2 regions of the Achromobacter sp. FW305-C-13 genome follow, and region 2 is predicted to be linked to the other one. Evidence: predicted binding sites of a transcription regulator. Region 2 holds the regulator's gene; the other holds the start of a gene.
The links. Region 2 encodes LexA, which represses DNA repair genes until DNA is damaged. Its sites were predicted from a motif close to ACTGTATNNNNATACAGT; they were not measured.

Region 1 (10,999 bases), on a different contig from region 2:
TCACCACCACGGTGGCTTGATGCTTCTGGGCGATTTCACGCACGATCGCCAGGCCCAGCCCGCTGCCGTCCGACGCCGTGCCCAGCACCCGGTAGAAGCGGTCGAACACGCGTTCGCGCTCTTCGGGCGGGATTCCCGGGCCGGAATCCTCGACTTCCAGCACCGCTTCGTCGCCCACGCGCTGCACGCGCACCGTGATGTGGCCGCCGCGGGGCGTGTAGCGCAGCGCGTTGTCGACCAGGTTGTTCAGCAGTTCCGCCAGCAGCAAGGGATTACCGCTGATTTCGACGGGATCGTCCGACCCCTCGAAGCCCAGGTCGGTGCTGAGCGACAGGGCCTGAGGCACCCAATGCATGGCCTGCTCGTAAGCGATGGCGTTCAAGTCGGTGCGCGCCAGGCCGATGGCGCTGGGGTTTTCGGCGCGCGCCAGCAGCAGTAACTGATTGACCAGCCGGGTGGCGCGCTCCGACCCGGTCACCAACTGGCGCAGGCTGGACTGCATTTCCTCTGGGCTGGCGTCGCGCAATGCCAGCTCGGCCTGCGTGCGCAGGCCCGCCAGCGGCGTCTTCAGCTGATGGGCGGCATCGGCTACGAAGCGGCGTTGCGCCTGGACGTTGGCCGACAGGCGGTCTAGCAGGTCGTTCATGGCCGCCACCAGCGGGGCGATCTCGGACGGCGCCGCACGTTCATCGATGGGGGAGAGGTCGTCGGGACGCCGGGCACGCAGGCGTTGCTGCAAGGCGTTCAACGGCGCCACGCCGCGCGACAGCCCGAACCAGACCAGCAGCACGGCGATCGGCAGCACCACGAACTGGGGAATGATCACGCCCTTGATGATGTCGTTGGCCAGTTGCGTGCGCTTTTCCACGGTTTCGGCCACGATCAGTAGCGCAGGCTGGGTGTTGGGCAGGTTCAGGTCGACCCACGTGAACGCCAACCGGATGCCGAAGCCGCGCATCGTGTCGTCTTCGTACTGGACCTCGCCGGGACGCGGCTGGCCCACGGAGGCCGGCAGCGGCAGGGCGCGGTCGCCCCCCAGGTATTCGCCGCGGCTGCCCAGCGCCAGCCAGAACACGCTGTCGGTCTCGTCGGCGCGCAGCACGTCGCGCGCCGGGTCGGTCATTTTCAGCACGGCGCGGCCGTCCTGCGCGTGGACCTGGCGCGTCAGCACGTGGAGGTTATTGGCCAGCGCCCGGTCGTACGGCACGTTGGCGATGTTCTGCGCGACGACGTAGGTGATCGCCACGCTCATGGGCCACAGCAGGAACAGCGGCGCGAGCATCCAGTCCAGGATCTCGCCCAGCAGCGAGCGCTGGGGCGGTGCGAAGCTCGGGCCCTTGGACCCGGCTTGCATGATATCCAGCGCTTCCTGATTCAGCGGTTCTGGCCGCGCAGGCTCAGCTGGCGAGATACGCGGCACCCTGGTCCCGCTCCAGACAGTAGCCCAGGCCGCGCACCGTCACGATCTTCACGCCGCTGGGTTCGAGCTTCTTGCGCAGCCGGTGCACATAGACTTCGATGGCGTTGGTGCTGACTTCTTCGCCCCATTCACACAGGTGGTCCACCAGTTGCGTCTTGCTGACCATGCGGCCGCTGCGGGTCAGCAGGATCTCCAGAAGGCTGACTTCGCGCGCGGACAAGTCCAGCGTCTGGTCGTCCACGATGGCGACGCGGCCGGTCTGGTCGAACAACAGCCGGCCGTGCTTGATCATCGTGGCGCCGCCGCCGGCGCCGCGGCGGGTCAATGCCCGCACGCGCGCTTCCAGTTCGGACAGCGCAAAGGGTTTGGCCATGTAGTCGTCGGCGCCCAGGTCCAGGCCCTTGACGCGCTGCTCGATGCTGTCGGCGGCGGTCAGGATCAGGACGGGCAGGGCGGAATTGCGGGCGCGCAGGCGGCGCAGCACCTCCAGGCCGGCCAGTTGCGGCAGGCCCAGGTCAAGGATGAGCAGGTCGAAGGCCTGGGCCGCCAGCGCCGAATCGGCGGCCAGCCCGTCGCGCACGGCGTCCACGGCATAGCCGTTGTGGCGCAAGGACCGGGACAGGCCGTCGGCCAGAATGCTGTCGTCTTCGGCGATCAGGATACGCATGGGCTGCTAATGAAGGGGTCCCTGTGCCGCCAGCGCTTTGCGCGCTTGCTGCCCCTCTATGGGAGGCTATCCGCCTTGTGGGCGGCCCGGCGGCGGAAAAGGGACGAAACACCGGGTTCTCCTTCGATTCTGTCATATGGCGGGGGGCTTGCCCACTCAGGGTATACGTGCAAAACTCTGGCACACTGGTTTTTTGTACAGTACAATCCGATGCCATAATCTGCACATGAATCAAAAGCGCGAAGCAACCTTGAGCGCAACTGACGCATAAGCTGACGCATTAGCCATATCTATAGCCAGACCCCAGCCTGACCGGCGACTTCTCCGGCACCCTTCGACACCAGATACGTTACAGACAGGACTCTACATGGACGACAAAACCACCAAGGCCGCCGCATCGGAAAAGGCCAAGGCGCTTGCCGCCGCGCTCTCGCAGATCGAAAAGCAGTTCGGCAAGGGCTCGATCATGCGCTACGGCGACAACGAGGTCTCGCACGATATCCAGGTCGTCTCCACGGGTTCCCTGGGGCTGGACATCGCGCTGGGCGTCGGTGGCTTGCCGCGTGGCCGTGTGGTCGAAATCTACGGTCCGGAATCGTCGGGCAAGACCACGCTTACGCTGCAGGTCATCGCTGAAATGCAGAAGATCGGCGGCACCTGCGCCTTCGTCGACGCGGAACACGCGCTGGACGTGCAGTACGCCAACAAGCTGGGCGTGAACCTGACCGATCTGCTGATCTCGCAGCCGGACACGGGCGAACAGGCGTTGGAAATCACCGACGCGCTGGTGCGTTCGGGCTCGGTCGACCTGATCGTCATCGACTCGGTGGCTGCCCTGGTGCCCAAGGCTGAAATCGAAGGTGAAATGGGCGATTCGCTGCCCGGCCTGCAAGCCCGTTTGATGAGCCAGGCGCTGCGCAAGCTGACCGCCACGATCAAGCGCACCAACTGCATGGTCATCTTCATCAACCAGATCCGCATGAAGATCGGCGTGATGTTCGGCAACCCCGAAACCACCACCGGCGGCAATGCGCTGAAGTTCTACGCCTCCGTGCGTCTGGACATCCGCCGCATCGGTTCCATCAAGAAGGGCGACGAAGTCGTCGGCAACGAAACCCGCGTCAAGGTGGTGAAGAACAAGGTGGCGCCGCCGTTCAAGCAGGCCGAATTCGACATCATGTACGGCGCCGGCATCTCGCGCGAAGGCGAAATCATCGACTTGGGCGTGGCCGCCAGCGTGGTGGACAAGTCCGGTGCGTGGTACAGCTACAACGGCAATCGCATCGGCCAGGGCAAGGACAATGTCCGCGAATACCTGAAAGAGCACAAGGAAATCGCCATCGAGATCGAGAACCGCGTTCGTGAGAACCAGGGCATCGTCAGCCGTGCGGCCGAGTTCGTCCCCACGGCGGAAGACACCGCCGAATAAGCAATCTTGCACGGGCCTGCGGATCACCGCAGGCGCGTTGCACATTGTTTGCGCCGTTGCCCCGGGCCCGGCGATATGCGGCAGGCGCCATGACGGGCCTGCCGTTTTTGCATAGCAAGCAGGAAGCGCATGAGCTGGAAATCGACCCCCGCGTCAGCCGACCGTCTTCGCGCCAAGCTGGATGACGAGTTTGAAACCGTCGCCAAGCCCCAGGGCTTGCGGCGGAGTTCCGATGCGCGCCGTGAACAGGAATCTGCGGCGCCCGCCGCCGATCCGGGTGAATGGCAGCGCAGTTCCGAGCAGCGACCGGCCCCCCGCGGCCGCCGCGCAGCCCGCGCCGAGGACCTGGCCGACGCAGATGACGGCAAGACCGAACGCAAAGGGCCATCGCTGAAGATGCGTGCGGTGGGGTATTTGTCGCGGCGCGAGCATGCGCGCGAAGAACTGGCCCGCAAGCTGTCGGCTTACGCCGAAGACGCGGCTGAGGTTGAAGCGGTGCTGGATGCGCTGGAAAAAGAAGGCTGGCTGTCCACCGAGCGTTTTGCGCAAAGCCTGGTGCACCGGCGCGCGTCACGTCAGGGCGCGGCCCGCATCGTGCAGGAACTGCGCCAGCATGGCGTAGACGCCAACCAGGTGGCTGAATTGCGCGACCAGTTGCGCGCCACCGAATACGACCGCGCGCTGGAAGTCTGGAAGAAGCGTTTCGACGCCAAGCCCGCCGACCGCGCGGCCTACGCCAAACAAGCCCGCTTCCTGGCCAGCCGCGGATTCGCCCACGACGTCATCCGCCGCATCGTGGGCGACAGCGACGAAGATTGAGCGCGCGCGCAGCGCGGGGCCCTTTTCCCCGCCGGGCCGCCCCAAGGGGAAAAAGCCCCCTCGGGGGGCAGCAAGCGTGCGAAGCACGTGCAGCGTGGGGGCTCCCTCCCTCTTTACTTTGCCGATTTGATTCCCGACAGCGTCTTGAAGCAGACGTCGCGTGTGATGGTCAGGAATTCGTCGATGTACGACGCGTCGGTATCTTCGCTTCGCACCGTGGCGTACAGCGTGCGCCATACCCCCTGCGGGCCCAGGCGGCACTGCCGCAGCCAACCCTGATTCATGTATTCGGTCAATGCCCAGTTCGGCAGCGCGGCCACGCCGCGGTTGCTGGCCACCAGTTGCGCAATGATGGGGGTGAGCTCCGCCTTGCGGATGGCGGCGGGTTCCACGTCGGCCGGATCCAGGAAGGCGGTGAAGACGTCCAGGCGCTGCTTGTCCACCGGGTACGTGATGAGCGTCTGATCGGCCAACTGGTCGGGCATGATGAATTTGCTGCCGGCCAGCGGATTGGCCTCGGACACGGCCAGCACCAGTTCGTACTTGAACAATGGCAGGTATTCCACCGCGTCCAGCGGCTGCGGGTCCGAGGTGATGACCAGGTCCAGGTCGCCGCGCACCAGGGCGGGCAGGGGGGCGAACGAAAAGGCGGCCGACAGGTCCAGCGCCACGTCCGGCCATTGCACCCTGAAGGCGTCCAGCGCCGGCATCAGCCATTGGAAGCACGAGTGGCAATCAATCGCCAGGTGCAGGCGGCCCGTGCGGCCGGCGGCCAGCCGTTGCAACTCGCGCTCGGTGGCGCGGATGCGGGGCAGCACTTCGTCCGCCAGCGCCAGCACGCGCAGGCCCGCCGTGGTCAGCCGCGCCGGGCGGGTGCGCCGGTTGAGCAGCGGCGTACCCAAGCGGGTTTCCAGGTCGCGCAGTTGGTGCGACAGGGCGGATTGGGTCAGGTGCAGGCGTTCGGCGGCTTCTTGCAGGCTGCCGCCTTCACGGATGGCGGTCAGCGTCTCAAGATGGCGGATTTCTAGCATGGGCGTAGTCGAGGACGCGGGGCAGCGGCGCCGCCTGGCGGACACCCGCTGCAGGCACCAACCCCATCAGGGTGGAATGAACTTATATTGTATGAGATTTCCTCATCCTATGAATGTAAACATTGATTTTGATTCATGTAGATTTGCCGGCACAATGGTCTTCACTTGAACAAATTTTGTCTAATGGCGGCGATGATATGACTACTATTCATAATCTGGGATTCCCCCGCATTGGTGCCCAGCGCGAATTGAAGCGTGCGGTGGAGGCCTATTGGGCCGGCAAGCAAACCGCCGAAGCGCTGGAAGAAACCGGCCGCGAACTGCGCGCCAAGCACTGGAAGCTGCAAGCAGCAGCTGGCCTGAAGTTCGTGCCCGTGGGCGACTTCGCCTGGTACGACCAGATTCTGGAATGGAGCACGCTGCTGGGCGCCGTGCCGGCCCGTTTCGGCCAGAGCGATAGCGAAGCCGTTTCGCTGGACACGCTATTCCGCATGGGCCGTGGCCGCGCACCGACGGGCAAGCCTGCCGCCGCCTGCGAAATGACCAAGTGGTTCGATACCAACTACCACTACATCGTGCCCGAACTGGTGCCGGGCCAGACGTTCCGCATTGCGCGGGAATCGCTGTTCGAACAGATCCAGGAAGCGCAAGCGCTGGGCCATGCCGTCAAGCCGGTGATCCCGGGCCCGCTGACCTGGCTGTACCAGGGCAAGGGCGACGCGTTCGCGGGCGGCGCTGCCGACGAAGGCAAGTTGCAACTGCTGGCTGCGCTGCTGCCGGTGTACAAAGAAGTCCTGGCTCGCTTTGCCAAGCTGGGCGTGCAATGGGTGCAGATCGACGAACCCATCCTGGTACTGGACTTGCCGCAAGCCTGGCGCGATGCGTTCAAACAGGTGTACGGCGTGCTGGCCGCCAGCCCTGTCAAGCTGCTGATTGCGACCTATTTCGACGGCTTGAAGGACAACCTGTCCACCGCCCAGGCGCTGCCCGTGGCCGGCCTGCACGTGGATCTGGTCCGCGCGCCCGAGCAACTGGCTGAGGTCGTTGCTGGCCTGCGCGCCGACCAGGTGCTGTCCGCTGGCGTCATCAACGGCCGCAACATCTGGCGCACCGATCTGGACGCCGCCATCGCCACGCTGGCCCCCATCAAGCAACAACTGGGCGACCGCCTGTGGCTGGCCCCGTCGTGCTCGCTGCTGCACGTGCCGGTGGACCTGGCCAACGAAACCGAACTGGACGCCGAGTTAAAGAGCTGGCTGTCGTTCGCCACTCAGAAGCTGCAAGAGCTGAGCCTCTTGGGCCGTGCGCTGGATAGCGCGACGGACCCTTCAGTGCAATCAGGCCTGGTACAGCAACGCGAGGCACTGGCCGCGCGCCGTTCGTCGGCTCGCATCCACAACCCGGTCGTGGGCCAGCGCATGTCCGGCGCCGCCAGCGTGTCGCGTGACCGCGCGCCGTTCGCCGGCCGCATCGCCCGCCAGCAAGAACAACTGGGTCTGCCCGCCTACCCGACGACCACGATCGGTTCGTTCCCGCAGACCGCTGAAATCCGTGCGCTGCGCCGCGACTGGAAGGCCGGCGCGCTGACCGATTCGGGCTACGAGGCCGCCATCCGCAAGGAGATCGAGGAAGTCATTCGCTTCCAGGAAAAGGTGGGCTTGGACGTGCTGGTGCACGGTGAACCCGAGCGCAACGACATGGTGGAGTACTTCGGCGAACTGCTGGCCGGCTTCGCGTTCACCAAGAACGGCTGGGTGCAAAGCTACGGTTCGCGCTGCGTCAAGCCGCCGATCATTTTCGGCGACGTCGCCCGTCCCGCACCGATGACGGTAGGCTGGTCGTCCTACGCGCAGTCGCTGACGGACAAGCCCGTGAAGGGCATGCTGACCGGTCCCGTCACCATCCTGCAATGGTCGTTCGTGCGTGACGACCAGCCGCGCGAACAGACCTGCCGCCAACTGGCGCTGGCGCTGCGCGACGAAGTGGTGGACCTGGAAACCGCCGGCATCAGCGTCATCCAGATCGACGAGCCCGCCATCCGCGAAGGCCTGCCGCTGCGCCGCTCGGACTGGAAGGCGTACCTGGACTGGGCCGTGGATTGCTTCCGCCTGTCGACCGCCGGCGTGCGCGATGAAACGCAGATCCATACCCACATGTGCTATTCGGAGTTCAACGACATCATCGAATCGATCGCCGCGATGGACGCGGACGTGATCACGATTGAAACGTCGCGCTCCAACATGGAACTGCTCAAGGCGTTTGAAGACTTCGATTACCCGAACGATATCGGTCCCGGCGTGTACGACATTCACTCGCCGAACGTGCCGGAAGTGGACTGGATGGTCGGCCTGATGGAAAAGGCGGCTGCCCGCCTGCCCAAGGAACGCCTCTGGGTGAACCCTGACTGCGGCCTGAAGACGCGCGCCTGGCCCGAAACCGAAGCGGCGCTGATCGGCATGGTGCAAGCGGCGCGCACGCTGCGCCAATCGGCCTGAAGACCGGCCACCCCAACGCCGGCCCCAAGGCGGGCGTTGCGGGTTAAGCCCCTGGTACGTGTGCGATTACGCACCGGCCGGGGGCTTTTTTTAGTGATGGGAAGCGGAACGAATTCCTGCGGCACGGGTCAATAAGCAAAAATCCCAACAGCTGGATTGTTGCCGTTCCTATGATTCTCCAAGGCCCCTATCGGCCGGATCTGCTTGCCGCGGAAACGCTGCCCGATATTCTGGAAGCCACGATCCTGCGGCATCCCGCCGCCATCGCCATCCACTGGCTGGATCAGACCCTTACCTACGACATGCTGGGCCGGCGCGCCGACCTGGCTGCGCACCATTTGATCGAGGCCGGCGTGCGGCCCGGGCAGATCGTGGGCCTGTGTCTGCCGCGCGGCGCGGACCTGCTGGTGATGCAGGCGGCCATCGCCAAAGCCGGCGCGGCCTGGCTGCCGTTCGAATCCGACACGCCGCCCGACCGCATGCTGGTCTGTCTGCAGGATGCGGGCGCCCAGGGGTTGATCGCCAGCGCCGATGTGCGCCTGGACGGCATGACGACGTGGACCACCTGGACCCTGTCGATGCCTGTCGACGGCACCTTGCGCACGCGGGAAGGATTGCTGCCCGAGCACCCCGCCTACGTGATCTATACGTCCGGGTCCACCGGCAAGCCGAAAGGCGTGCCGATCAGCCAAGCCAGCATCTGCCATTTCCTGCGCAGCGAAAACGAGGTGCTGGGCGTGCGGCATGGCGACAAGGTCTACCAGGGCTTTTCGGTGGCCTTCGACATGTCGTTCGAAGAGATCTGGATCAGTTATCTGGTTGGCGCCAGCCTGTGGGTGGCGCCCAAGATGCTGACCACCGACCCCGAAGGCCTGCCCGACGCGCTGGTGCGCGAAGGCGTGACCGTGCTGCATGCGGTGCCGACGCTGCTTGCCTTGTTCGCGCACGATGTGCCGGGCTTGCGCATCGTGAACCTGGGCGGCGAAGTGTGCCCGGACTTCCTCGTGCCGCGCTGGGCCACGCCGGGCCGGCGCCTGTTCAATACCTATGGCCCCACCGAGACCACGGTATCGGCCAGCCTGGCCGAATTGCTGCCCGGCCAACCGGTGACCATCGGCACGCCGCTGCCCAATTACGGCATGCTCATCCGCGGCGACGACGGCGCGGTGTTGCCGCAAGGGCAGGTGGGTGAGCTTTGCATCACCGGGCCCGGCGTGGCGGGCGGCTACCTCGGGCGCCCCGAACTGACGGCCGAAAAATTCCTGGCCAACCCCCGCCCCAGCGGCGATCACGACACGCGCATGTACCGCAGTGGCGATCTGGCCCGCATCGACGAGCATGGGCAGATCCAGTGCCTGGGCCGTAGCGACGACCAGGTCAAGGTGCGGGGCTTTCGCGTCGAGCTGGGCGAAATCGAAGCGGCGCTGTATCGGCAACCCGGTGTGGGCGCGGCGGCGGTGGTGCTGCGCGACCTGGGCGGCATCGATCAACTGGTGGCCTTCTTGAAACCCGAGGGCGAGGCGCGTTTGGACCTGCACGCCTTGCGCGCCGCGCTGGCGCAAGACCTGCCTGCCTATATGATCCCCGCCCGCTTTGAACGCGTGGCCGAGGTGCCGCGCCTGACGTCGGGAAAGATCGACCGCAAGACGCTCAAGGCGCGTGAACTGGAAACCGTGTCCGAGCCCAGCGGCGAAGACGACGTAGCGGTCACGCCCGGCGAACAGGCGCTGTTCGACGCGCTGCGCCCCTTGTTCCCGGGCCAGCCGCTGCGCCTGGCCAGCGACTTCTTCCGCGACCTGGGCGGCCATTCGCTGCTGGCCGCGCGCCTGGTGTCGTCGCTGCGCAAGCATCCACAGTTTTCCGCGCTGACGATGCACGAGCTCTATCAGCACCCGGGCCTGGGGGCGCTGTCCGCGCGCTTGGATGCGTTGGCGGCGGCCGTGCCGGTCGCGGTGAAAGACGGCGACACCGCTGCGCCATCCCGCGACCCCGCGGGCCAGGCGCCGGAGTGGCGGCGCTGGACCTGTGGCCTGGCCCAGCTTGCCGCGCTGCCGTTGCTGATCGGTGTGCGCATGCTAATCTGGCTGACGCCGTTCTTCACGTATCACTACTGGACGGGCGACGAGGGCGACTCGGTCTGGCGTGCGGTAGCGCTGTCCATCGCCAGCTATCTGCTTTGCAACCTGCTGAGCTTCGGCGTGGCCGTGGCGTGCAAGTGGGGCATCCTGGGCCGGCTCAAGCCGGGCCGCTATCCGCTGTATGGGTGGCGTTTTTACCGCTGGTGGCTGGTGGACCGGGTGCTGGACATCCCGCCGGCGCATTTGCTGGCCGGCTCTCCCTTGCAGGTCTGGTATTTGCGGGCGCTGGGCGCGCGCATTGGCCGCGACGCGGCCATCAGCCGTATTTCGGTCCGCGCGCCCGACCTGCTGACGATTGGCGACGGCGTCAGCATTGGCGCGGCCGTCAACCTGGAGAATTTCGCGGTGCGCGGGGGCGTCTGGGAAGTGGCGCCGATCACCTTGGCCGACAATGCCTACGTCGGGTCGTACGCGGTGCTGCAAGGCGATGTGTCGATGGGCGAGGGCGCGCGGCTGGACGGCTTGTCGTCGCTGGCTTCGGGCGCACGCGTCCCGGCGGGGCAGGTCTGGACGGGCGCGCCTGCGCGGCACGACCCCCAGGCGCATGCCCCTGAATTGCCGCCCCGACCCGTTCGGGCAGGGCGCTTGCGCCAACTGGATGTGGTGGCCTATGCCCTGGGCGGCACGTTGATCGCGGCGCTGTTCTTCATGCCGGTCTTCCCCAGTTTCGTGCTGATCGATTGGATCGACGCGCGCTGGCTGGACTTGATGGGCGACCGCGTGTCCTGGCCCTATGCCTTCCTTTGCTACCTGCTGCTGGCGTTGCCGGCCAGCGCCTTGCTGCTGTTCCTGACGGTGTTGGTATCTGCCCTGTTGCGCTGGTTGCTGTTGCCCCGCTTGTCGGGCGGGCGGTGGCCGGTCTATGGCCAGATCTATCTGCGCCGGTGGCTGACCAACCAGATCCAGGAGTCCAGCCTGAGCGTGCTGCACGGCCTGTATGCCTCGATCTACGCCGGCACCTGGTACCGGCTGCTGGGCGCGAAGGTTGGCCCCGGCACCG
Region 2 (10,999 bases):
CGCCAAGGCCGAAGGCAAGACCTTTGAGGTCAAGCCGGTCAATGTCACGGGTGAAAACCTGAGCGACTACCTGGGCGTGCGCCGCTACACCTTCGGCATGGCCGAAAAGGAAAACCAGATCGGTCAGGTGACCGGCCTGGCGTGGACGGAAGTCGGTGGCGACCTGCTGACGATCGAAGTCGCGGACATGCCCGGCAAGGGCGTCATCCAGCGCACCGGTTCGCTCGGCGATGTGATGAAGGAGTCGGTCGAGGCGGCTCGTACGGTGGTGCGCTCGCGTGCCCGCCGTCTGGGGTTTGCTGACAGCGTCTTCGAGAAGCACGACATGCACGTGCACGTGCCGGAAGGCGCGACCCCCAAGGACGGTCCGTCCGCGGGTATCGCGATCACGACCGCCATGGTTTCGGCTTTGTCGCGCATCCCGGTGCGTGCCGATGTTGCCATGACCGGCGAGATCACGCTGCGCGGCGAAGTGCTGCCGATCGGCGGCCTGAAGGAAAAGCTGCTGGCTGCGCACCGTGGCGGCATCAAGACGGTCTTGATCCCGGAAGAAAACGTCAAGGACTTGGCGGAGATCCCGGACAACGTCAAGAACCACCTTGAGATCGTGCCGGTCCGTTGGATCGACAAGGTGCTCGAACTGGCCCTGGAACGTCTGCCTGAGCCGCTGGCTGAGGAAGAAGCGGTAAAGGAGCCCCTGGTGGCCAAGCCGGCTGAGCCGGGTTCGACCGATCCGGTGCTCAAGCACTGATCACGACCCCAAGGGCGCCTTCGAAAGAGGGCGCCCAATGAAAAACCCCGCTGCGGCGGGGTTTTTCTTTTGCGCCAAGGGCGCGTTGGCGCCAGAGGCTTTGAAGGACGGGCTAGTGCAGCGCGTGCGTGCGGATCAGGCCAACCGCAATGCCTTCCAGTGCAAATTCCTGGTCGGCTTCCACCACGATCGTTTGGAAGTCCGGGTTTTCGGGCAGAAGCTCGATATGCCCGTTGGTGCGCTGCAGGCGCTTGACGGTGACGTCGTCGCCCAGGCGGGCCACGACGATCTGGCCGTTGCGGGCTTCAGAGGCCTTCTTCACGGCCAGCAGATCCCCTTCGAGGATGCCGGCGTCACGCATGCTCATGCCGCGCACCTTCAACAGGTAGTCGGGCGCTTGCGCGAACAGGTGGGGGTCGACGCCCACTTCGCGTTCGACGTGTTCAGCGGCAAGAATGGGGCTGCCGGCGGCGACACGGCCCACCAGCGGCAGCAGCAGCTGCGCCAGCGAGGGTATGGGCAGGGAAGCCTGCGAAGAGGCGGAGGCGCCGTCCTTCAGGCGGATGCCCCGCGAGGCGCCGGCGGTAAGCTCGATGGCGCCCTTGCGGGCCAATGCCTTGAGATGGTCTTCCGCCGCGTTGGGCGAACGGAAACCCAGGGCCTGGGCGATTTCGGCACGCGTCGGCGGGAAGCCGGTGCGCGTGACGGTTTGCCGGATGAGGTCCAGGATTTGTTGCTGGCGATCTGTAAGTTTGCTGGCCATGGCGATGATCCGGTGCGAGCGGACTGTACATATATACAGCGCCATTCTGGGGGACGTAGCGCAAAAAAGCAAGCCAGTCCAGGGCCCCTTCAGCAAAACGGAGCCCGAAGGCTCCGTTTTTCAGCAATCAGGCCAGATGGCCCAAGCTCTGGGTTACAGCACGGCGGCGATGCCGGCGGCAACCTTGTCGATGTTGCCGCTGTTCAGGGCGGCGACGCAGATGCGGCCGCTGGAAACGGCGTAGACGCCGTGTTCTTCACGCAGGCGATCCACTTGCGCGGCGGTCAGGCCCGAATACGAGAACATGCCGCGTTGCTGCAGGACGAAGCTGAAGTCCTGCTTGCCGCCGTGTTCCTTGATCTTCTCGACCAGTTGCTTGCGCATCAGGCGGATGCGGTCGCGCATGCCGGCCAGTTCTTCTTCCCACATGGCGAAGAGTTCCGGCGTGTTCAGCACCGTCGACACCACCGTGCCGCCATGGGTGGGCGGGTTGGAGTAGTTGGTGCGGATGACGCGCTTCAACTGGCTCAGCACGCGGGTGGCTTCTTCCTTGCTGCCAGCCACGACCGTCAGTGCGCCCACGCGTTCGCCGTACAGCGAGAACGACTTCGAGAACGACGAGCTGATGAACATGGTCATGTCCAGGTCGGCGAACAGGCGCACGACCGAGGCGTCTTCCGTCAAGCCTTCGCCAAAGCCCTGGTAGGCGATGTCGAGGAACGGGACCAGATTGTTTTCCTTCACGACGGCGGCGATCTGCTTCCACTGGTCGGCGGTGGGGTCCACGCCGGTCGGGTTATGGCAGCACGCGTGCAGCACGACGACGGTCTTGGCCGGTGCGGCCTTCAGGTCCGCCAGCATGGCGTCGAAATTCAGGCCGCGGGTGGTGGCGTCGTAGTACGAGTAGGTGCCGACTTCGAAGCCAGCGCGCTCGAACAGGGCGCGGTGGTTTTCCCAGCTGGGGTTGCTGATCAGGACCTTGGAGGTCGGCAGCAACTGGCGCAGGAAGTCGGCGCCGATCTTCAGCGCGCCCGTGCCGCCCAGAGCCTGGGTGGTCAGAACGCGGCCGGCGGCGGCCAACGGGGATTCTTTGCCCAGCAGCAGCGCTTGAGCGCCCTGGTTGTAGCCGGCGATGCCTTCGATCGGCAGGTAGCCGCGTGCGGCGGCGGCCTCGATGCGGGCGGTTTCGGCTTTGCGTACGGCGCCCAGCAGGGGGATCCGTCCCTGATCGTCGTAGTACACGCCCACGCCCAGGTTGACTTTACCGGGACGCGTATCCGCGTTGAATTGTTCGTTCAGACCAAGAATGGGGTCGCGCGGCGCGAGTTCGACGGAATCGAAAAGGTTGCTCATGGGACTCTGATGAGGATGGGTGGACGCAGTACGGTGTGCTGTGGATAATGGGGGGTTTACCCTGGAACAGTCTAGCATGCCCAAGAGCCCAATAGACCCGAGCAGCGCGGGAGATCTGAATGATGATCTCGCTGCGGATCTGACGGCGGCGTCGGCATCGGCTGCGCCCCTGCCGGGGCGGGAAGTGAAGCCCGGATTCGTCGAGTATCCGGACAGCCCATTTCAGCTTTATCAGCCTTATCCTCCTGCAGGCGACCAGCCCGCGGCCATCGACGGCCTGACGCAGGGGGTCGAAGATGGCCTCATGTTCCAGACGCTGCTGGGCGTGACGGGATCGGGCAAGACCTACACCATGGCCAACGTGATCGCCCGGATGGGGCGGCCCGCCTTGGTACTGGCCCCTAATAAGACGCTGGCGGCGCAGCTCTACGCTGAAATGCGGGAGTTCTTCCCGAAGAACGCCGTCGAGTATTTCGTCTCTTACTACGATTACTACCAGCCCGAGGCCTACGTGCCCACGCGCGACCTGTTCATTGAAAAGGATTCGTCCATCAATGAACACATCGAGCAGATGCGGCTGTCGGCCACCAAGAGCCTCTTGGAGCGTCGGGACACAATCATCGTGGGCACGGTGTCGTGCATCTACGGTATTGGTAACCCGGGCGACTATCACGCGATGGTGCTGATCCTGCGTAGCGGGGACCAGATTTCCCGCCGCGAGATCCTGGCCCGCCTGGTGGCGATGCAGTACACGCGCAACGACGCGGAATTCACCCGCGGCGTGTTCCGGGTGCGTGGCGAGACCATCGACATCTTTCCGGCGGAAAGTGCCGAACTCGCCCTGCGCCTGACGCTGTTTGACGACGAGATCGAAAGCCTGGAGCTCTTCGACCCGCTGACCGGCCGCATCCGCCAGAAGCTGCCGCGGTTCACCGTTTACCCCGGCTCGCACTATGTGACCCCGCGCGACACCGTCCTGCGCGCCATCGAGACCATCAAGGAAGAGCTGCGCGAACGCGTCAAGCGCTTCGTCGATGATGGCCATCTGGTCGAGGCGCAACGGCTGGAGCAACGCACCCGGTTCGACCTGGAGATGCTGCAGGAGCTGGGTTTCTGCAAGGGCATCGAAAACTACTCGCGGCACCTGTCCGGCGCGGCGCCGGGGGATCCTCCGCCCACGCTGATCGATTACCTGCCGTCGGACGCGTTGATGTTCATCGACGAAAGCCACGTCACCATCGGGCAGCTGAGCGGCATGTACCGCGGCGACCGCTCGCGCAAGGAAACCCTGGTGCAGTACGGCTTTCGCCTGCCGTCGGCGCTGGATAACCGGCCGCTCAAGCTCGAGGAATTCGAAACGCGGATGCGCCAGTGCGTTTTCGTGTCGGCCACGCCGGCCGCCTACGAGAAAGAGCACGCGGACAATGTGGTCGAGCAGGTCGTACGGCCCACGGGGCTCGTCGATCCCTTGGTTGAGGTGTTGCCGGCCCGCACCCAGGTGGACGACCTGCTGGGCCAGATCAAGGCGCGCGTGTCGCTGGGCGAGCGTGTGCTGGTCACCACCCTGACCAAGCGCATGGCGGAAGACCTGACGGACTTCCTGAGCGAGCACGGGGTGAAGGTGCGCTATCTGCACTCCGACATCGACACGGTGGAACGCGTGGAAATCCTGCGCGACCTGCGCCTGGGCACGTTCGACGTGCTGGTAGGGATCAACCTGCTGCGTGAAGGGCTGGACATCCCCGAAGTGTCGCTGGTGGCCATCCTGGACGCGGACAAGGAAGGTTTCCTGCGTTCCGAGCGCAGCCTGATCCAGACCATTGGCCGCGCGGCGCGCAATCTGAACGGCCACGCCATCCTGTACGCCGACCGCATTACGGATTCGATGCAGCGCGCAATGGAGGAAACCAGCCGTCGCCGCGCCAAGCAGCTGCAATTCAACATCGACAACGGCATTACGGCCCGCGGGGTGCAGAAAGCGGTGCGCGAACTGATCGACGGCATCGTCGCCCCGGTTCAGCACGATGCGCTGGAAGCTGCCGTGCCGGCGGAATTCCTGAAGGACGAAAAGGCCCTGGCGCGCGAACTCAAGCGCCTGGAAAAGCTGATGATGGACCATGCCCGGAACCTGGAGTTCGAGCAGGCCGCTGCCGCCCGCGATGCCTTGACGGCCTTGAAGCAACGGGTGCTTCTGGATGGGGCGGTGTAGCAAAGCACGTATCAAAACGTGTCTGTTTGCTGACGCCTACCTGAAAATATGTAAAACCCGCAATGTTGCAATTGCGGCTTCACAATCTTCGTGAATCCCCGGGATCCGAGCCTGTTTCCTGCGACTGAATATCCGCTTAACTCATTGATTTCAATGGCAATAGTCCGGATATTCGGCAGCCCTTATCCAATCGGATAATTGCAAAAAAAGCTTGCCTTATCTCGGGTTTTCCCGCACACTTACTTCCATGATGACCAAGGTACTTTTCGTTTGCATGGGCAATATCTGTCGCTCGCCGAGCGCAGAGGGCGTGTTTCGCCATTTGGTGAACGACGCGGGTTTGGGCGATGTTGTTCGCATCGACTCCGCGGGCACGCACGCGTTTCATATCGGCGAGGCGCCTGATGCCCGGGCGCAGGCTGCGGCGCGTAAGCGCGGCTACGAGATCACGCACTGTGAGGCGCGTCAGGTCACCGCGGAAGATTTCCGCGACTTTGATCTTATCCTCGCCATGGACTGGGACAATCTGTCCGCCATGCAGCAGCAGTGCCCCAAAACCTATCAGCACAAATTGATGCTGCTGATGCGCTTTGCCAATGAGTTCGAGGAGGCCACCGTGCCTGACCCGTACTATGGCGGCGCCGATGGTTTCGGCAAGGTGCTCGATTATCTGGAAGACGCCTGTCAGGGTGTTCTTGAACTGGTCCGTAAGCGCGCTACCCAGTACCAGGCGGCGTGACCGTCTAGGCCGTAGAGCCGCCCGCTGAGCGGCTCTCGGCGTACTTGGCAGTGAAAAAACCGCGCAAATGCGCGGTTTTTTCTAGCCGGGAGCCATACCAAATTAGTCGGGAATAGGCTATACTTGAGCCAATTACTCGGGTATTGACCGCTGGATTCGCTGGCGGCCATTGCCGAATCACAGGGAACCCACCATGCGGCTAACTACCAAAGGGCGTTTCGCCGTGACTGCCATGATCGATCTGGCTATGCGGCAGCATAGCGGCCCGGTCACTCTTGCGGCCATCAGCCAGCGTCAGAATATTTCGCTTTCCTATCTGGAACAGCTGTTCGGGAAACTGCGTCGCCACGAACTCGTGGACAGCGTGCGCGGCCCGGGCGGCGGTTATTCGCTTGCACGCCTTGCGCGCAACGTGACCGTTGCCGACATCATCTTCGCGGTCGATGAGCCGCTGGACGCCACGAGCTGTGGCGGCAAACGGGACTGTACGAGCGGCAACGACGGCAAGCCGGGCAAGTGCATGACGCACGAACTCTGGGCCACGTTGAATCGCAAGATGGTCGATTACCTGGATTCGGTGTCCCTGCAAGATCTGGTTGATCAGCAGCGCGTGCGCCAATTGCAGGAAGCCAACAATCAAGCGCAGGCCTGCGCGGTACGTGTGAATCGGGTAGGGGGCACGAATGCCGCCGCCAACGCCCCGACCACGACCGTCGCCGCCAATGCCACCGTATAAGCAGTATCAGGAGTTGTAGATATGACCACCCGCCCGATTTATTTTGACTATTCGGCCACGACGCCCGTCGACCCCCGCGTCGTGGACAAGATGGTGCCCTGGCTGTACGAGAACTTCGGCAACCCGGCATCGCGCAGCCACTCGTTCGGCTGGGATTCCGAAGAAGCCGTTGAACGCGCCCGCGAAGAAGTTGCCAAGCTGGTCAACGCCGACCCGCGCGAGATCGTCTGGACCTCTGGCGCCACCGAATCCGACAACCTGGCCATCAAGGGCGCCGCGAACTTCTACGCGGAACGCGGCAAGCACATCATCACCGTCAAGACCGAACACAAGGCGGTGCTGGATACCTGTCGCGAGCTCGAACGCCAAGGCTTCGACGTCACGTATCTGAATGTGAAAGACGATGGCCTGATCGACCTGGATACCTTCAAGGCCGCGCTGCGCCCCGATACCGTGCTGGTGTCGGTGATGATGGTGAACAACGAGATCGGCGTGGTCCAGGATATCGAGACGCTGGGCGAGATCTGCCGTGAAAAGGGCATCATCTTCCACGTGGACGCCGCTCAGGCGACGGGCAAGGTGGAAATCGACCTGCAAAAGCTGAAGGTCGACCTGATGTCGTTCTCGGCGCACAAGACCTATGGCCCCAAGGGCATCGGCGCGCTGTATGTTCGCCGCAAGCCGCGCATCCGCATCGAAGCGCAAATGCACGGCGGCGGCCACGAGCGCGGTTTCCGCTCGGGCACGCTGGCCACGCACCAGATCGTCGGCATGGGCGAAGCGTTCCGCCTGGCCCGTGAAGAAATGGGCACCGAGAACGAGCGCATCCGCATGTTGCGCGATCGTCTCTGGAATGGCCTGTCGCAAATCGAAGAGGTCTACCTCAACGGCGACATGGACCAGCGCGTTCCGCACAACTTGAATGTCAGCTTCAACTACGTCGAAGGCGAGTCCCTGATCATGGCGATCAAGGAACTGGCCGTGTCCAGCGGTTCGGCCTGCACCTCGGCCAGCCTGGAGCCGTCCTACGTGCTGCGCGCCCTGGGCCGCAACGACGAGTTGGCGCACAGCTCTATCCGTTTCACCCTGGGCCGCTTCACCACCGAAAAGGAAGTGGACTTCGCCATTGAATTGCTCAAGAGCCGCGTGGGCAAGCTGCGCGACATGTCGCCGCTTTGGGAAATGGCCAAGGAAGGCGTTGACTTGAACACCGTGCAGTGGGCCGCGCACTAAGCGCCCGCGCCAAGAAATACGTGGAGAAATAACATGTCTTACAGCACCAAAGTTCTGGATCACTACGAAAACCCGCGCAACGTCGGTTCGTTCGACAAGTCGGACGAGTCGGTCGGTACCGGCATGGTCGGCGCACCCGCCTGTGGCGACGTCATGAAGCTGCAGATCAAGGTGAATGAAGCCGGCGTGATCGAAGACGCGCGCTTCAAGACCTACGGCTGCGGTTCGGCCATCGCTTCCAGCTCGCTCGTGACCGAATGGGTCAAGGGCAAGACGCTGGACCAAGCGATGAACATCCGCAACACGCAGATCGCCGAAGAACTGGCATTGCCGCCGGTCAAGGTTCACTGTTCCATCCTGGCCGAAGACGCGATCAAGGCCGCGGTGCAGAACTACAAAGAAAAGCACTCGGTTCCGGCCGAAGCGGTGGCAGGCTGATCATGTCCGTTACCCTGACCCAACAGGCTGCCACCCATATCGGGCGCTACTTGCAGAAGCGCGGAAAGGGTATTGGCTTGCGGCTCGGCGTTAGGACGACGGGCTGCTCCGGCATGGCCTACAAGTTGGAATACGTGGACGACTCGGCGCCGGAAGACGCCGTGTTCGAAAGCTTCGGCGTGAAGGTCTTCATTGACCCGAAGAGCCTGGCTTACCTGGATGGCACCGAGCTGGACTACGCCCGCGAAGGCCTGAACGAAGGTTTCAAGTTCCGCAACCCCAACGAAAAGGCGACCTGCGGCTGCGGCGAGTCGTTCACGGTGTAAGTCTTGGCTGGAGACGACCACTTCAGCCTGTTCGGCTTGCCGGCACGCTTTGACCTGGACGCGCAAGCGTTGGAGTCCGCGTGGCGTGCTGTCGCCGCGCAAGTGCATCCCGACCGTTACGCCACGGCCAGCCCCGCGGAGCGACGCGTGGCCATGCAGTGGGCGGCGCGCGCGAACGAGGCGTACCGCGTGCTGCGGGATCCCTTGCTGCGCGCACGTTACCTGTGTGAGCAGGCAGGCATTGATCTGCAGACCGAAAGCAATACGTCCATGGACACGGCTTTCCTGATGCAGCAGATGACCTGGCGCGAGATGCTGGACGATGCGCGCGACGACGCCGATGCCCTGGCCGCCTTGCAGACGGAGTTGGAAGCGGCGCGCACTGCGATGCGCGCCACGTTGACGCGTCTGCTGGACAACGAGCGCGACTACGCGACTGCCGGGCTGAAGATCCGGGAATGGATGTTCGTGGAAAAGCTGGCGGAAGAGCTGGCGCACGCGCAGCCCGCCGGATAGTCCAAGCCGCGTTGGGGCGCCTGAAGCAGGCGCCCGGATTTCGCCGCCTACTGAGCAGAAAAATACAATCATGGCCTTATTGCAGATATCCGAGCCCGGCGAGTCGCCCGCGCCGCACCAGCGCAAGCTGGCGGTGGGGATCGACCTGGGCACTACCAATTCTCTGGTCGCGGCCGTGCGCAGCAGCGTCGCCGAAGTGCTGCCTGATGCAGAAGGCCATGCCTTGCTGCCCTCGGCGGTGCGTTATTTCCCGGGTGGCAAAGTCACCACCGGCCGCGAGCCGCTGGCTCAGCAGGCCGAAGACCCGTTGAACACCGTCGTGTCCGTGAAGCGCTTCATGGGCCGTTCGCTGGAAGAGGCTCGCGCCACGCGTGCGCCGTATGAATTCGTGGACGCGCCCGGCATGGTGCGCATCCGCACCGCGCAGGGCGACCTGAGCCCGGTCGAGGTGTCGGCACAGATCCTGGCGGTGTTGCGCCAGCGTGCCGAAGACGTCCTGGGCGACGACCTAGTGGGCGCGGTCATCACCGTGCCGGCGTATTTTGACGACGCCCAGCGCCAGGCCACGCGCGACGCTGCCCGGCTGGCTGGCCTGAATGTCTTGCGCCTGCTGAATGAGCCCACGGCCGCGGCGATCGCCTATGGCCTGGACCACGCCTCGGAAGGCGTGTATGCCGTGTACGACCTGGGCGGCGGCACCTTCGATATTTCCATTCTGCGCCTGACTCAAGGCGTGTTCGAAGTGATCTCCACCGGCGGCGATACGGCGCTGGGCGGCGACGACTTTGACGCCTTGATCGCCGACCACGCCGTGGCCAAGCTTGCCGCTGGCGAGTTTTCGCCGGCTGACCGGCGCGGGCTGTTGATGGCGGCGCGGGCTGCGCGCGAAGCACTGTCCGATGCCGAATCTGCCAACCTGAAGCTGACGCTGGCGGACGGGCGCGATGTCGACGTCGTGCTGACCCGCGCAGAATTCGAGGCACTGGCGCAACCTCTGGTAGAGCGTACGCTGGATTGCGCGCGCCGAGCGCTGCGCGATGCGTCGCTGAAGGCAGCCGATGTGCGCGGTGTGGTGATGGTGGGTGGCGCAACGCGCATGCCTGTCGTTCGCGCCGCTGTCGGCCGTGTATTCGGCACGGAACCGTTGACCGATCTGGACCCGGATCAGGTGGTGGCGCTGGGCGCCGCCTTGCAGGCCAACCTGCTGGCGGGCAATCGCGCGCCGGGCGAGGACTGGCTGCTGCTGGATGTGATTCCGCTGTCGCTGGGGCTGGAAACCATGGGTGGGCTGGTCGAGCGCGTGATTCCGCGCAACAGCACCATTCCTGTCGCCCGCGCTCAGGAATTCACGACGTTCAAGGATGGCCAGACGGCCATGAGCATCCATGTGGTGCAGGGCGAGCGCGACCTGGTGGCGGATTCGCGTTCGCTGGCCCGGTTCGAGCTGCGCGGCATCCCTCCGATGGTGGCGGGCGCCGCGCGCATCCGTGTGACCTTCCAGGTGGATGCGGATGGCCTGCTGAGCGTGACGGCCCGTGAACAAAGCACGGGCGTCGAGGCCGCCGTGTCGGTCAAGCCGTCGTACGGGCTGACCGACGACGAGATTGCGCAGATGCTGGCCGACAGCGTGGCGCAGGCCGATACGGACGCACGCGCCCGCATGCTGCGCGAGCAGCAAGTGGATGCACGCCAGTTGGTGGAATCCGTGCAGGCGGCCCTGGCCGTCGACGGTGACCTGCTGGACGCGGAAGAACGCAAGCATGTTGACGAATGCCTGCAGGCCGCCATTGCCGCGCAGTCCGCGCAGGATGTGGACACGGTGAAAGACGCGGTGCAAGCGCTGTCGGCTGCGACCGACGACTTTGCCGCGCGGCGGATGGACCGCAGCATCCGTGCCGCACTGGCGGGCCGCAAACTTGATGAGATCGCCTGATT

Region 1: the regulator LexA is predicted to act here: its motif matches at 2,272-2,289, upstream of recA (recombinase RecA).

The regions. Positions count from the first base shown of each region.
Region 1 is NZ_JBYSYN010000003.1:921,366-932,364, forward strand. Features, by position in the region: gene AC3WMU_RS23155 (sensor histidine kinase) at 1-1,282, opposite strand, end outside; gene AC3WMU_RS23160 (response regulator transcription factor) at 1,398-2,087, opposite strand; gene recA (recombinase RecA) at 2,455-3,516, shown strand; gene recX (recombination regulator RecX) at 3,646-4,335, shown strand; gene AC3WMU_RS23175 (LysR family transcriptional regulator) at 4,449-5,366, opposite strand; gene metE (5-methyltetrahydropteroyltriglutamate--homocysteine S-methyltransferase) at 5,564-7,861, shown strand; gene AC3WMU_RS23185 (Pls/PosA family non-ribosomal peptide synthetase) at 8,032-10,999, shown strand, end outside.
Region 2 is NZ_JBYSYN010000001.1:594,653-605,651, forward strand. Features, by position in the region: gene lon (endopeptidase La) at 1-751, shown strand, start outside; gene lexA (transcriptional repressor LexA) at 864-1,514, opposite strand; gene AC3WMU_RS02815 (amino acid aminotransferase) at 1,668-2,867, opposite strand; gene uvrB (excinuclease ABC subunit UvrB) at 2,944-5,076, shown strand; gene AC3WMU_RS02825 (low molecular weight protein-tyrosine-phosphatase) at 5,324-5,815, shown strand; gene iscR (Fe-S cluster assembly transcriptional regulator IscR) at 6,009-6,551, shown strand; gene AC3WMU_RS02835 (IscS subfamily cysteine desulfurase) at 6,573-7,784, shown strand; gene iscU (Fe-S cluster assembly scaffold IscU) at 7,818-8,222, shown strand; gene iscA (iron-sulfur cluster assembly protein IscA) at 8,225-8,548, shown strand; gene hscB (Fe-S protein assembly co-chaperone HscB) at 8,552-9,064, shown strand; gene hscA (Fe-S protein assembly chaperone HscA) at 9,135-10,997, shown strand.